DNA from 3 places in the Novosphingobium sp. FW305-C-111 genome. Region 3 is predicted to be linked to each of the others. Evidence: predicted binding sites of a transcription regulator. Region 3 holds the regulator's gene; each other region holds the start of a gene.
The links. The regulator LexA, encoded in region 3, represses DNA repair genes until DNA is damaged. The targets are predictions, from matches to a motif close to GTTCCNCNCTTGTTCT.

Region 1: the regulator LexA is predicted to act here: its motif matches at 2,268-2,283, upstream of uvrA (excinuclease ABC subunit UvrA).
Region 2: the regulator LexA is predicted to act here: its motif matches at 2,938-2,953, upstream of AC3WLD_RS06945 (PA0069 family radical SAM protein).

What each region holds. Positions count from the first base shown of each region.
Region 1 covers NZ_JBYSYP010000012.1:15,365-20,102, reverse strand. The annotation lists gene AC3WLD_RS13865 (hypothetical protein) at 1-418, opposite strand, end outside; gene AC3WLD_RS13860 (GtrA family protein) at 418-825, opposite strand; gene AC3WLD_RS13855 (glycosyltransferase family 2 protein) at 831-1,763, opposite strand; gene AC3WLD_RS13850 (hypothetical protein) at 1,892-2,179, opposite strand; gene uvrA (excinuclease ABC subunit UvrA) at 2,295-4,738, shown strand, end outside.
Region 2 covers NZ_JBYSYP010000004.1:246,771-251,508, reverse strand. The annotation lists gene AC3WLD_RS06960 (long-chain fatty acid--CoA ligase) at 1-1,071, shown strand, start outside; gene AC3WLD_RS06955 (DUF1330 domain-containing protein) at 1,073-1,480, shown strand; gene AC3WLD_RS06950 (DOPA 4,5-dioxygenase family protein) at 1,477-1,857, shown strand; gene AC3WLD_RS06945 (PA0069 family radical SAM protein) at 1,854-2,933, opposite strand; gene moaB (molybdenum cofactor biosynthesis protein B) at 3,146-3,673, opposite strand; gene AC3WLD_RS06935 (lytic transglycosylase domain-containing protein) at 3,663-4,738, opposite strand, start outside.
Region 3 covers NZ_JBYSYP010000005.1:211,017-215,754, forward strand. The annotation lists gene AC3WLD_RS08130 (serine hydrolase domain-containing protein) at 1-848, opposite strand, end outside; gene moaC (cyclic pyranopterin monophosphate synthase MoaC) at 1,085-1,558, shown strand; gene AC3WLD_RS08140 (molybdopterin molybdotransferase MoeA) at 1,555-2,766, shown strand; gene lexA (transcriptional repressor LexA) at 2,840-3,532, shown strand; gene AC3WLD_RS08150 (ComEC/Rec2 family competence protein) at 3,526-4,738, opposite strand, start outside.

The DNA of each region.
Region 1 (4,738 bases), on a different contig from region 3:
ACGCTGCGCCCTTGCTCTGCCTCGGCAACGCGAGCCGCATCGCCAGCCACACCAGCCAGCTCCCCGCCAACGCCTGGAACACGACCGCCGGCCACAGTCCCAGCCACCCGACTAGGGGGGCGAGCACGACGGAGAAGTAGGGCGAGCGCCCGCCCACGTACGTCAGCGATTCATTTCGATCGGGCGCGGCAGGCACCGCAGCGGCGGCTGGGGCGGCACTTGCCTTCCCGGCGAATGAGTTTGCGTCCGCCCCGCCGAGGCCCGGGAACGTCACATGCGCCGCGCCCCAGATCGACTGGCCGGTCTCGAGGTAATGGGTCGTGTCATAGAACACGAACGGCGCCCGATTGACCAGCGCCGGCACCAGCAGGATCGCCGCACCGAGCAGGACCAGCGCCAGCGCGCGCAGCCGCGCCATTATCGGAACACCCACTGCCGGTTCAGCAGGAACACGATCACCGGGGTGACGAACACCGCCGGCGGGACCGGCGTCCAGGTGGCGAGGTCCAGCCGTTCGACCAGCAGCCACACCCAGAACGAGTTGAGCCCATAGCTGACCAGCGACACCGCGAAGAACTTGCCGCCCGTCCGCACCAGCCCGTGCCGCTCGCCATGCCCGCGGAAACTCCACCGCGAATGGACGACATAGCCGATGGCGACCGCGGCGAGATAGCCGATCGTCCACGCCAGGTTGGGGTTCATCCCCGCCGTGGTCGCCAGCACCCAATAGACCCCGACGTTGGCGACCGAGGCCAGCCCGCCCGTCGCCGCATAGCGAAGGAACTGGCTCGCGGTCTCGCGCCAGTCGCCCGTCGCGCCCCCCATCCCGCTCACTCCGCGCGCTTCTGCGCGGGGATCGAGAGGTACGCGAGCCGCCGCACCTCGCGCCGCCCGCGCACCACGGTGTCGAGGATCAGCCCGGTGAACAGGCACAGGAACGATACGATCACGAGTCCCGTCGAAAGGATCGCGGTGGGGAAGCGCGGGACCAGCCCCGTCTCGAGGTAAGTGAACATCAGGGGGATCGCGAGGATCACGGCAGCCAGGAAGCACAGCGCGCCGATCGTCCCGAAGAACGGGATCGGCTTCTCCACCCGGTAGAGCGTCGCCATCGTCCGCACGATCCGCAGCCCGTCGCGGTAGGTCGACAGCTTGGATGCCGAGCCATCGGGCCGCGCGCCATAGCGGGTCTCGATCTCCGCCACCGGCATCCGCAGTTCGAGCGCGTGAACCGAGATCTCAGTCTCGATCTCGAACCCGCCGGACAGCACCGGGAAGCTCTTGACGAAGCGCCGCGAGAACACCCGGTAGCCGCTGAGAATGTCCTTGAAGGCGCGACCGAACAGGCGGGCGAGGGTGCCGGTGAGGATGCGGTTGCCCCATTCATGGCCCGGGCGATAGGCTGCGGAAACCTCGTGCTGTCGCGCGCCCACGACCATGTCCAGCTCACCTTCGACCAGCGCCGCGATCATTGCCGGCGCGGCCGCGGCGTCATAGGTCGCGTCGCCATCGGCCATGACGTAGATGTCGGCCTCGACGTCCGCGAACATCCGGCGGACGACGTGGCCCTTGCCCTGCATCGTCTCTGTCCGCACCACCGCCCCCGCCGCGCGCGCGACCTCCGCCGTGCGATCGGAGCTGTTGTTGTCATACACATAGACGACCGCACCTGGGATCGCCGCGCGAAACCCCGCGACAGTCGCGCCGATAGCGACCTCCTCGTTATAGCAAGGCAGCAGCACCGCCACGCGTGCGTCCGACAAAACGACCCCCCGGGCATCGACTAACGACGGCTAACCTTCGCAGACGCAGCAATAATGGGGAAGGGCGAATGCGCCCATGGCAGATCCCAGATTGATCCAATGTGGAAGCGCCAAGGTGTCTATGGCTTTCAGTCGTTGGCTGGGCGGCTACCGGGCGGGATGGAATCGCAATCGAGGCCGACGATCTCAATGGCCTGCTCCACACGCTCTATCGCCAAGAGCAGCTCCCGGTGTTGAGCGGTGCGGGCAGTTGCGTTTGCCCTCATCTGGTTGATGAGCGCCTTTGAAGCTGCAGCAATGACGATCGACAAAAGCACAAGTCCGATAAAACTGTCCATCATCTGTGGCAGCTTCCCAAGCGGAAATGAGTTCTCCCGCTCCTTCTCTCCAACAATCAACCGCTTGCCAAGTTGCATCGCGGGGCATCGCTTCCCAAATGGTGGAAACTCCGGCGCGGGGCTTCTCCGGCGGCGGCGGCGGGGGGCTCTGCGCCCTTGCCTGAATCGAACAAATCTGGAACAAACCCGGCGCATGTCCCTTTCGACCATTTCCGTGCGCGGTGCGCGCGAGCATAACCTCAAGGGGATCGACGTCGATCTCCCGCGCGACAGCCTGATCGTCATCACCGGGCTGTCGGGCTCGGGGAAGAGCAGCCTCGCGTTCGACACGATCTATGCCGAAGGGCAGCGCCGCTATGTCGAGAGCCTCTCGGCCTATGCGCGCCAGTTCCTCGAGATGATGCAGAAGCCCGATGTCGAGCATATCGACGGGCTCAGCCCCGCGATCTCGATCGAGCAGAAGACCACCAGCCGCAACCCCCGCTCGACCGTGGCGACGGTGACCGAGGTCTATGACTACATGCGCCTGCTGTGGGCGCGGGTCGGCGTGCCCTATTCGCCCGCCACCGGCCTGCCGATCGCGGCGCAGACGGTCAGCCAGATGGTCGACCGGGTGATGGCCCTGCCCGAGGGTACACGCGCCTACCTGCTCGCCCCCGTGGTGCGCGGGCGCAAGGGGGAGTACCGCAAGGAACTGCTCGAGTGGCAGAAGGCCGGCTACACCCGCGTCCGCATCGACGGGGAGATGTTCGCGATCGAGGACGCCCCGGCGCTCGACAAGAAATACAAGCACGACATCGAGGTGGTGGTCGACCGCATCGCGGTGCGCGACGGTATCCAGACGCGGCTGGCGGACAGTTTCGAGCAGGCGCTCAAGCTGGCCGAGGGGCTGGCCTATGTCGACCTGGCGGATACGACGGTGGCGGAAGTCACCAGCCGCGCCCCCGCGAAGGCGGGGGCCTCGGGCGGTAGTGCACAGCCGATGGAGGTCCCCGCCTCCGCGGGGACTCAGGGCAGGAACCTCAAGGGCGCCGGCCTCCCGCCCAACCGCATCGTGTTCAGCGAAAAGTTCGCCTGCCCCGTCAGCGGCTTCACCATCGAGAGCCTCGAGCCGCGGCTGTTCTCGTTCAACGCGCCGATGGGCGCGTGCCCGGCCTGCGATGGCCTCGGCGAAAAGCTGCTGTTCGACGACCAGCTGGTCGTGCCCAACGAACACCTCTCGCTCAAGCAGGGCGCGATCGTGCCGTGGGCGAAGTCAAACCCGCCGAGCCCGTACTACATGCAGGTGCTGGCGAGCCTCGCCGCGGAGTTCGGGTTCAGCCTCGAAACCCCGTGGGCCGAGCTGCCGGGCGAGGTGCGGCTGGTGATCCTCCACGGCACCGGGGGCAAGCCGGTCCCGCTCACCTTCATCGACGGCAAGAAGAGCTACACGGTCAAGAAGGCGTTCGAGGGCGTCATCGGCAACCTCAACCGCCGCCTGCTGCAGACCGAGAGCGCGTGGATGCGCGAGGAGCTGGGCAAGTACCAGACCGCGCAGCCCTGCGAGACCTGCCACGGCGCGCGGCTGAAGCCCGAGGCGCTGAGCGTCAAGGTCGCCGGGGCGGACATCTCGTCCGTCACCCGCCGCTCGGTCGCCGCGGCGAAGGCGTGGTTCGACGAGCTGGAAGGCCAGCTCACCGACCAGCAGCGCCAGATCGCCAAGGCCATCCTCAAGGAGATCAACGAGCGGCTGGGCTTCCTCAACAACGTCGGGCTCGATTACCTCAACCTCGACCGCACCAGCGGCACCCTCTCCGGCGGGGAGAGCCAGCGCATCCGCCTCGCCAGCCAGATCGGCAGCGGGCTGTCGGGCGTGCTCTACGTGCTGGATGAACCCAGCATCGGCCTCCACCAGCGCGACAACGACCGGCTGCTGGAAACGTTGAAGCGACTGCGCGACCTCGGCAACACGGTCATCGTGGTCGAACATGACGAGGACGCGATCCGCACCGCGGACCACGTGGTCGATCTCGGCCCCGGCGCGGGCGTCCACGGCGGCGAGATCGTCGCGCAGGGCACCTTGCAGGACATCCTCGCCAGCCCGGACAGCCTCACCGGCCAGTACCTCACCGGCGCGCGCAGCATCGAGGTGCCGGCCAAGCGCCGCAAGGGCAACGGGCTCAAGCTTACGGTCGAGGGGGCGCGGGCCAACAACCTGCGCAACGTGACGGCGAGCATCCCGCTCGGCACCTTCACCTGTGTCACCGGGGTCTCCGGCTCGGGCAAGTCGAGCTTCACCATCGACACGCTCCACGCCGGCGCCGCGCGCACATTGAACGGCGCGCGGGTCATCGCCGGGCCGCACGACCGGATCACCGGCCTCGAACACTGCGACAAGGTGATCGAGATCGACCAGTCGCCGATCGGCCGCACCCCGCGCTCCAACCCGGCGACCTACACCGGCGCGTTCACCCTGATCCGCGACTGGTTCGCCGGCCTGCCGGAGAGCGAGGCGCGCGGCTACAAGGCCGGGCGGTTCAGCTTCAACGTCAAGGGCGGCCGCTGCGAGAAGTGCCAGGGCGACGGCCTGATCAAGATCGAGATGCACTTCCTCCCCGACGTCTACGTCACCTGCGAGGAGTGCGCCGGCAAGCGCTA
Region 2 (4,738 bases), on a different contig from region 3:
AGCGGCACGACCGGCAATCCCAAGGGCGTGCTCTACGAACACCGGTCGACCATGCTCCACGCGCTCGCGGCGCTGCAGCCACAGGTTCACAACATGGACAGCCGGACGGTCATGCTCCCTGTCGTGCCGATGTTCCATGCGGCGAGCTGGGGCCTGCCCTGGGCGGGCGCGGCGGCGGGGTGCAAGTTCGTCTATTGCGCGACCAACGATCCGGCGACGCTGTGCGACCTGTTCCGGCGCGAGGAGGTGACGGTCTCCGCCGGCGTGCCGACCGTGTGGCTCGGCGTGCTCCAGCACCTCGACGCCAGCGGGCAGGACATGCCGGCGTTCAAGCAGATCGTCTGCGGCGGCTCGGCCATGCCCAAGGCGATGATCGAGCGGTTCATGCGCAATGGCGTGCGTATCGTCCACGCCTGGGGGATGACCGAAACCTCGCCGATCGGCACCACCGGGTGCGAGCCGTGGAATTGGGACAAGCTCTCGTTCGACGACCAGGTCATGGCCAAGGTGATGCAGGGCCGCGTCCCCTTCGGCGTGGAGATCCGCTGCGTCGATCTCGATGATCCCTCGAAGGTGCTGCCCCGCGACGGCAAGACCGCCGGCGCCCTGCAGGTGCGCGGTCCGTGGGTGGTCAAGCGCTACTTCAAGGCGGAGAAAGACGCGGTCGGGCCCGGCCAGTGGTTCGACACCGGCGACGTCGCGCTGATTCATCCCGACGGCGTGCTCCAGCTGACCGACCGAACCAAGGACGTCATCAAGTCAGGCGGCGAATGGATCAGCTCGGTCGAGCTCGAGAACGCCGCGGTCGGCCACCCGGCGGTGCAGGAAGCCGCCGCCATCGGCATCTATCACCCCAAGTGGGACGAGCGCCCGATCCTGGTCGTCATCAAGCGCGAAGGGGCGGAGGTGACGGCTGGGGAACTGCGCGAATATCTTGCCGGACACGTCGCCAAGTGGTGGCTGCCCGACGCGGTCGAATTCGTCGACGACATTCCCCACACCGGCACCGGCAAGATCAGCAAGAAGGACCTGCGCGACCGGTTCAGGGACTACAAGCTGGCGGAGGCCTGAGATGACCACGTACATCGATCCCTCGCGCGACAACTGGCAGCGGTTCAAGGACCTGCCCCGCGATCGCCCGATCCAGATGCTCAACCTGATCAAGCTGCGTGAGCTTGCCGAATACCCGGAAGGCCATCCCAACCGCGGCAAGGGCCTGACCGGCCGGGAGGCCTATGCCATCTACAAGGAGGGCTTCCAGCGCGTGGTCGCGAACGACGGTGCCGCGATGATCTGGTCTCCGCCGCTGGAGTGCGTCGTCACCGGGCCCGAGGACGAGTGGGACGAGATCTTCGTGATGGGCTATCCCGACAGCGCGGCCTTCATGAAGATGGTCAAGAACGAGGAATACGTCCGCGACGTCGTTCCCCACCGCACCGCCGCAGTCGCCGACAGCCGCCTGATCCGCTTCGGCCCGTGAGCGGCGCGTCGGGCGCGCCGTGGCACGCCCATGTCTATTACCGGCGGGCCTCCCGCGACGAAGCGCGATCGCTCCACGCTCGGCTTGCGGCGATGGACGCGGTGCTGTTCGCGGGCAGCCTCTGCGACGAACCGGTCGGACCGCACCCGCAGGCGCAGTTCGAGGTCCACTTCCGCGAAGGCGATCATGAAGCGGTGCGGGCGGTAATCGCCGGGAGCGGCCTCCGCGCGCTCATTCACCCGCTGACCAACGATGACCTCGCCGATCACACGGTACTCGGCGAATGGCTGGGCGAACCGCTGCCGCTCGACCTGTCGGCGTTGGACCCGCCGGGCGTGAACCAGGGGCTGGCGAGGTTTGGGAGGAGGGATTTCTAAAGCAGGCTCATCTGCCCATCGGCGCTGGGCCTGCGGAAGCGGGTGCTGTCGAGCGAGAGCTTCACCTGATCGATCCCCGCACGCTTGCAGGCGATGCGGAAGCGGGCGCGGAAGAGGTCGGCCCAGACGCCCTGCGGTTTCATCCGCGTGAAGAAAGAGGGGTCGTTGTCGCGGCCCTCCCGGACCGACTGGACGATGGCCATCACCTTGCCGGCGCGGTCGGGGTAATGGACGTCAAGCCACTCGCGGAACAGCGGGGCGACTTCGTGCGGTAGGCGCAGCATGATCCAGCTGGCCGAACGCACGCCGAGCGCCCCGGCGCGCTCGAGGATGCCTTCCATGAATTCGTCGGTGATCGAGGGCACGACCGGAGCGACCGAAACGTGCGCCGGCACACCCGCCTCGACCAGCTTGCCGAGCGCCGCCAGCCGCTTGGCCGGGGCGGCGGCGCGCGGTTCGAGCAGGCCGGACAGGCGCGGATCGAGGCTGGTCACCGAGATGCCGACGGCGACGAGGTTCTCCTTTGCCAGCTCCGCCAGCAGGTCGAGATCGCGCAGCACGCGGTCCGACTTGGTGGTGATCGTCACCGGATGCCGCGCGTCGAGGCACACTTCCAGCACGGCGCGGGTGATGCGGTAGCGGCCCTCGATCGGCTGGTAGGGATCGGTGTTGGTGCCCATCGCCAGCGGCGCCGGCTTGTAGCCCCTGGCGGCGAAGGTCCGGCGCAGGATCTCCGCGGCGTTGGGTTTGGCGAACAGCCTGGTCTCGAAGTCCAGCCCCGGCGAGAGGTCGTGGAAGGCATGGGTGGGGCGGGCGTAGCAGTAGATGCAGCCATGCTCGCAGCCGCGGTAGGCGTTAAGCGAGCGGTCGAACGGGATATCGGGAGACTGGTTGAATGTGACGATGGTCCTGGGCCGTTCCTCGGTCACCGTGGTGCGGATGCGCGGGGCCTCGCCGTCGATTCCCACGCGCTCATCCAGCCAGTCACCATCGGCCTCGCGCGCGGCAAGGCCGAAGCGGCTGGGAACGGCGGCCGATTGCGCGCCGCGGCCATGGATGGACTCGCGCGGGGGCATGAGAAGAACATAGAGAGAACATCAGAGTCGGGCAAGCGCGCAAGTCCAAAAGAATTTGTCACCCTGAACTTGTTTCAGGGTCCCGGGTCTTCCCGCTCCGGAGTAGTCGCGAATAGGCAAACCGACGGGGGAGCTTGCAGTACCGGGTGTCGGGGGAGGTCGCGAGTGGACCCTGAAACCAGTTCAGGGTGACGACGTCCTGTGTATTGGGATTAGGTCTCGGTCAGCCGCGGCATCAGCTCGACGAAGTTGCAGGGCCGGTTGCGGCTGTCGAGCTGCTCGGCGAGAATGCCGTCCCAGCCGTCTTTCACCGCGCCGTTCGAGCCGGGCAGGGCAAAGATGTAGGTCCCGCGCGCGACCACCGCGCAGGCGCGGCTCTGGATCGTGCTGGTGCCGATGGTCTTGTAGCTGATCCAGCGGAACAGCTCGCCGAAGCCGGGAATGTCGCGGGTCTTCACCCGGTCGAGCGCCTCGGGGGTCACGTCGCGGCCGGTCAGCCCGGTGCCGCCGGTGATGATCACCGCGTCGACGCTGCGGTCGTCGATCCAGTTGTTGAGCCGGCTGGCGATGCGCAGCGCGTCGTCCTTTTCGATCGCCCGCGCTGCCAGCGAATGGCCGGCGCCCTTGATCCGCTCGGCAAGAATGTCGCCGCTGGTGTCCTCGTCCGGGCCGCGGGTGTCGGAAACGGTGAGCAGGGCGATATTGATCGGCTTGAACGTGCGGCTGGGATCAACGGCCATTCTGGGTAATCCGCACCGAGCCTGCGCCCGACAGGCCGGGAAACTTGGGCCACATGCCCTGGACGAGGCCCATCCGGCTTTCGGATTCGCCGCCGGCCTGGCGCTCGTACATCCAGTAGTTCCGCATCACGATGTTCACGTAGCCGCGCGTTTCCCAATAGGGGACCGATTCCATCCACAGCAGCGGATCGCCCTGGTCGCGGATCTCGGTGTTCCAGCGCGCCACCGGGAGCGGCCCGGCGTTGTAGGCGGCCATCACCTTGGGCAGCAGGCCCTGCGTCGCTTCGCTGTCGCGCAAGGTGGCGAGGTAGGACTGGCCGAAGCCCATGTTGACTTCCGGAAGCGTCAGCTGCCCGTCGCGGCCGGCGAGCGAGCTGTCCCAGCGGGCGATGTCGCGCGCGGTGCCGGGGCGGACCTGCATCAGCCCGGTCGCGCCGGCGGGGCTGACCGCGCTCGTGCGGAAGTTCGATTCCTGAAGCGAGTGCGCGAACAGCAGCGCCGGATCGACCTTCCAGCCGTTGGCCGGGGTCCACTTCGGCGCGGGGAAGCGGGCCATCGCGTCGGGCCGTGCTCCCGCGGGGGCATTGTAGGCCATCCACAGCTGGGTCGAAGGGAGGCCGAGATCGCGGGCGAGGCGCGAGAGCGGCGCGTATTGCGAGGGATCGCCGATCCGCGCCTGGTGGCGCAGGACTTCGTCGGCCAGTCCGCCTTCGCCGATCTCGGCGAGCTGCACGGCGACGCGCACGTTCGGGACCGAGCGGAGCATCTGCCAGTCGTCGTTGCTGAAGTCGGCCGGGGCGGGCGGCGTCGCCTCGCGCAGGCCGAGCGCTTCGGCCGCCATCATCCCGTAAAGCGTGTCGCGGTTGCCGGCTGCGGCCTTGAGCAGGCCCGAAACCTTCTCCGGCTGGCGGCACTTGAGGTACGCGCGGCTCGCCCAGTAATTGGCGGCGGCGCGCAGTTCCTCGTTCTGGGCGCCCGCGGCACTCTGTTCGAAGGATGTGGCGGCATCGGCGCAGTTGCCGAGGCGCCAGCTGGCGAGACCGGCGGTCCACATCGCCTCGGCCA
Region 3 (4,738 bases):
TGGAGGCAGCAGCCACCGATCTCCTGCCCGGTCTTCGAGAGCAGCCAGGTCGCCTGCGCCTCCATCCCGGCGGGCTGCCAGACCTTTTCCTCGAGATAGGCGGCGAGGCTCTTGCCGGTGGCCGAGGTCACCAGCACGCCGATCAGGTTGGTTTCGCCGGTGTTGTAGTGCCAGACCTCGCCCGGCGGATGCGCGCGGGGGAGTTTGCGCATATAGCTGACCGTCGCGTCCATGCCCTGCTCGGGTTCGGCATTGTTGAACTTCGCGACGTCGGCGTTCGGGTCCTCGTAGTCCTCGTTCCAGCGCACTCCGCTGCTCATGGTCAGAAGCTGGCGGACCGAAACGTCGTCATAGGCCGAGCCGCGCAGCCCGGGGATGTACTGGCTGACCTTGTCGTCGAGGCTCCTGATCTTGCCGTCCGCGATCGCCGCGCCGACCAGCGTCGATGTGAACGACTTGGCGACCGAGAAGCTGGTCCAGCGACCCTTGGCGTCGAAATCGAGGCCATACCTCTCGAGCCGCAGCTTGCCGTCCTGGAGGATGACGATCCCGGCGGTGCGCTGGGTCTTCATGTACGCGTCGAGCCCCGGGATGACGAGCGGCTCGCCCGGTGGCAGCGGCAGCGGGTTCGCGGCGGGCTGGATGGTGTTCGCCTTGGCCAGCACCGGCAGGCGATCCATCGCGCGGAACGCCGCATCGCGCTGCGGGATCGACCAGGACAGCACATCGCGGTCGGTCGGCAGGGCCAGCAGCAGGCCGCGGGTCTCCTTGTCCTGCGCGGCGAACCAGCCCCCGCCCGCCAGCAGCACCGCGCCAAGCGCGCTCAGCACGATGTTCCGCTTCTTCATGGCATCCCCCTTTTGTCGTGCGCCGAACTTGCCGTTCGCATCGGGCGAAGTCGACACGCTTTTTCGGCCGGTTTGGGGCTGTCCTACCCGCAATGCGTCTGGCATGTGACGGCCATGTTCGAGCGATCTTCAGACCTTGCCGGCAGCACCTTGCGGCGTCCTTCGGGGAGGCCCCGGAGTTTTCTCCCTGGACACTGTCAACTTCGTCAACTTCGACGCAAATCCGCGGGTTTCGCATGACCGGGCTGACTCACCTCGACTCGGACGGCAACGCCCGGATGGTCGACGTCGGCGGCAAGGCGCAGACCGCGCGGGTGGCGATCGCGGCCGGGCGGATCCGCATGTCGGCCGAGGCGCTCGCGGCGATCCGCGACGGCACGGTGCCCAAGGGCGACGTCCTCGCCGCCGCCCGCATCGCCGGAATCATGGCGGCGAAGAAGACCGGCGAGCTGATCCCGCTGTGCCACCCGCTCGCCCTCGACGCGGTGAGCGTGGCTTTCACCCTCACTGATGACGGCGTGGAAGCCCGGGCGACCGCTTCGCTCATCGGGCGCACCGGGGTGGAGATGGAGGCGCTGACCGCGGTCTCGGTCGCGCTGCTGACGATTTACGACATGGCCAAAGCGGTCGACAAAGGCATGGTCATCGAAAGCGTTCGGCTGATCGAAAAGCGCGGCGGCAAGTCGGGCGACTGGAAGGCGGCGGAGTGAGCGGCAAGGCCCCGCCCCTCCCCTTTGCCGATGCCCAGGCGAAGCTGATGGCGATGGCCCCGGCGCTGCCCGTCGAACACCGCCGCATCACCGAATGCGCGGGCTTCTGGCTCGCCCAGGACCTCCCCGCCCGCCGCGACCAGCCCGCCGCCCCCGTCTCGGCCATGGACGGCTACGCCCTGCGCGGCGCGGACCTCCCCGGGCCGTGGCACGTCATCGGCGAAAGCGCCGCGGGACATACCTTCAGCGGAACGGTGGGTCCGGGCGAGGCGGTGCGGATCTCGACCGGCGCGGTGGTGCCGGAGGGTGCGGACGCCGTCCTCCTCCAGGAAGACTGCCGCCGCGACGGCGATGCGCTGGTGCTGACCGGCGAAGCGCCCGTCCCGCCGGGCAGGCACATCCGCCCGCAGGCCATGGACTTCGCCGCCGGATCGCCGGTCCTCGCTGCGGGAACCCAGCTCGGCCCCGCGCAGCTCGCGCTGGCCATCGCGGCGGGCCACCACCTCCTGCCGGTCCGCCGCGAGGCGCGGATCGCGGTGTTCGACAGCGGCGACGAGCTGGTCGCACCCGGCGCGGGCCGCGACCCGGCGCTGCTTCCGGCGAGCAACGGCCCGATGATCGCCGCGATGCTCGGCGGCCTGCCCGCGCAGGTGACGTGCAGCGGCCCGGTTCCAGACCGGCTCGAGTCGCTGGTCGCCGCGCTCTCCGCCGCGCCGGATGCGGACCTGATTGTCACCACCGGCGGCGCTTCGGTCGGCGACCACGACCTGATCCGTCCGGCGCTCGCCGAGCTCGGAGCCGACCTCGAGTTCTGGCGGGTCGCCATCAAGCCCGGCAAGCCGCTCCTGGTGGCCCGGCGCGGGCGGCAGCTGGTGCTCGGCCTGCCGGGCAATCCCGCCTCGGCGTTCGTCACCGCGTGGTTGTTCCTCCTGCCGCTGGTACGGGCGATGCTCGGTTCGGACGCACCCTGCCCGCGGCCGATTTCCTCGGTTCTGGCGCAAAACATGGCAAAGGGCGGCAGTCGCACCGAGTTTCTTCGCGGCACCTGGGACGGCGAGCGGGTGACGCCCGACTCGCTCCAGGATTCGGGCGCGCTGACCCCGCTGGCCCGCGCCAATGCCCTCATCCTGCGCCAAGCCCACGCGCCCGAGCGCGCCGCCGGCGAAGCGGTGAGCATCTACTTGCTCGAAAATGGCGGAATTGCTTGACGGGTTCTCGCAGGTTGCTTATTCGTTCCGCATTCGTTCGCCTGATGGTCGGGCGCTCGCGGGAGTGAGACTGATGCTGACGCGCAAGCAGCACGAACTGATCACCTTCATCCAGAACAAGCTGGAGGAAACCGGCATCTCCCCGTCGTTCGAAGAGATGAAGGAGGCGCTCGACCTCAAGTCGAAGTCCGGCGTCCACCGCCTGATTTCCGCTCTGGAAGAGCGCGGTTTCATTCGCCGCCTGCCCAACCGCGCCCGTGCGCTGGAAGTGCTCCGCCAGCCCGAGAGCGCGCAGGCGAAGACTCCGGTGAAGGCCGCCGCGAACTCGAATTCCGCGCTGACTCCGCTGAAGAAGCCCGCGGCGCAGCCCGCCGCCGCCAACGACGTGATCGAGCTCCCGCTCCACGGCCGCATTGCGGCAGGCGCGCCGATCGAGGCGCTTGAGGGCCAGTCGACCCTGCCGGTCCCGGCCGCACTGCTCGGCGCGGGCGAGCACTACGCGCTCGAGGTATCGGGCGACTCGATGATGGAAGCCGGAATTCTCGACGGCGACTATGCCCTCGTTCGGCGGACCGAGACCGCGCGCGATGGGGAAATCGTCGTCGCGCTGGTCCGCGGCGAGGAAGCCACGCTCAAGTACCTGCGCCGCGAGAACGGGATGATCCGGCTCGACCCGGCCAACGCCGCTTATGATCCGCAGTATTACAAGCCGGCCGAAGTCCAGGTGCAGGGCAAGCTCGCCGGGCTGCTGCGCCGCTATCACTGATCCGCCGATCCTCCCCCGCCCGGGGAGGTGGCAGCCGCATCGGCGGCTGACGGAGGGGGGCCGGCCTGGCGCGAGCGGTTCCGAGGCTCCGGCCAGCGATACCACCCGTGGTGCCCCTGCGTGTCGGCGACACTGGTGACCTGCCGGGCAGCAAGGTCGAGCGCCAGCCCGCCGCTCGTCGCCAGCATCCGCCGGTCGGCCTTGAGCCAGTGCGGGCGGCAGGTCCACGGCAGGCGGCGGTCGGCGATGACCAGGTCGGCGCGTTCGCAGGCGGCGGCAAGCGGATACTCCTCGACGATGTCGCGGCCCCGCGCGATCAGCAGCCGCGTGCGCCGCCCCTCGCGCGTCAGGACGAGCGAGCAGAAATCGCGGTTGCAGGTCGCGCCCGGCCATGCGTCGAGCGTGCGCACCTCGCCGTCCATCCCGGCAATCTCGAGCAGGCTTTCGCGGACGTAGTCGCCCCGCCCCTCGCGCAGGAGGAGCAATTCTCCGCCTTCCCCCGTGATGCCGACATGGCGACCGTCGCCCGAGATCAGCACATCGGCGGGCCGCACAAGGGACATTCCGGCAACCCCCGCCAGCACCGGCAGCAGCCCCCACAGCCGCACCCGCCCGCTCCACAACGCCAGCCACAGCGCGCCGGCCACGAACAGCAGGAACGGCCCGGCCGGCATCGCCGGCAGCAGCGCCACCGCGCCGGGCTGCGCGGCGGTGACGTGCGCGAGCCACAGCAGCAACTCGAGAGACTTGCCCGCCGCCCACCACGCCGGCGCGCCCAGTCCTGCGATGTCGAGGAGCAGCGCCAGCCCGATCAGCGGCATCGACACGAACGTCGTCAGCGGGATGGCAACGACGTTGGCCAAAGCGCCGTAGATCCCGGCGCGGTGGAAATGGAACAGCCCGATCGGCATCAGCGCCAGCTCGATCACCACGCCGGTCACCAGCAGCATCGCCCCGTGGCGCAGGATTGCCATGACCCACCCCTCCTCGCGCCGGGCAAACCACCGCCGCACCGGCTCGGCCGAATGCAGCGCGACGATGGCGATGACCGCGGAGAAACTCATCTGGAAACTCGGGCCCAGCACCGCCTCGGGCCACAGCAGCATGACGAACAGCGCGGCGATGGCGACCATCCGCATCGATAGCGGATCGCGCCCCAGCGCCAGTGCTCCCAGCACCAGGACCGCACCGATGCACGAGCGGATC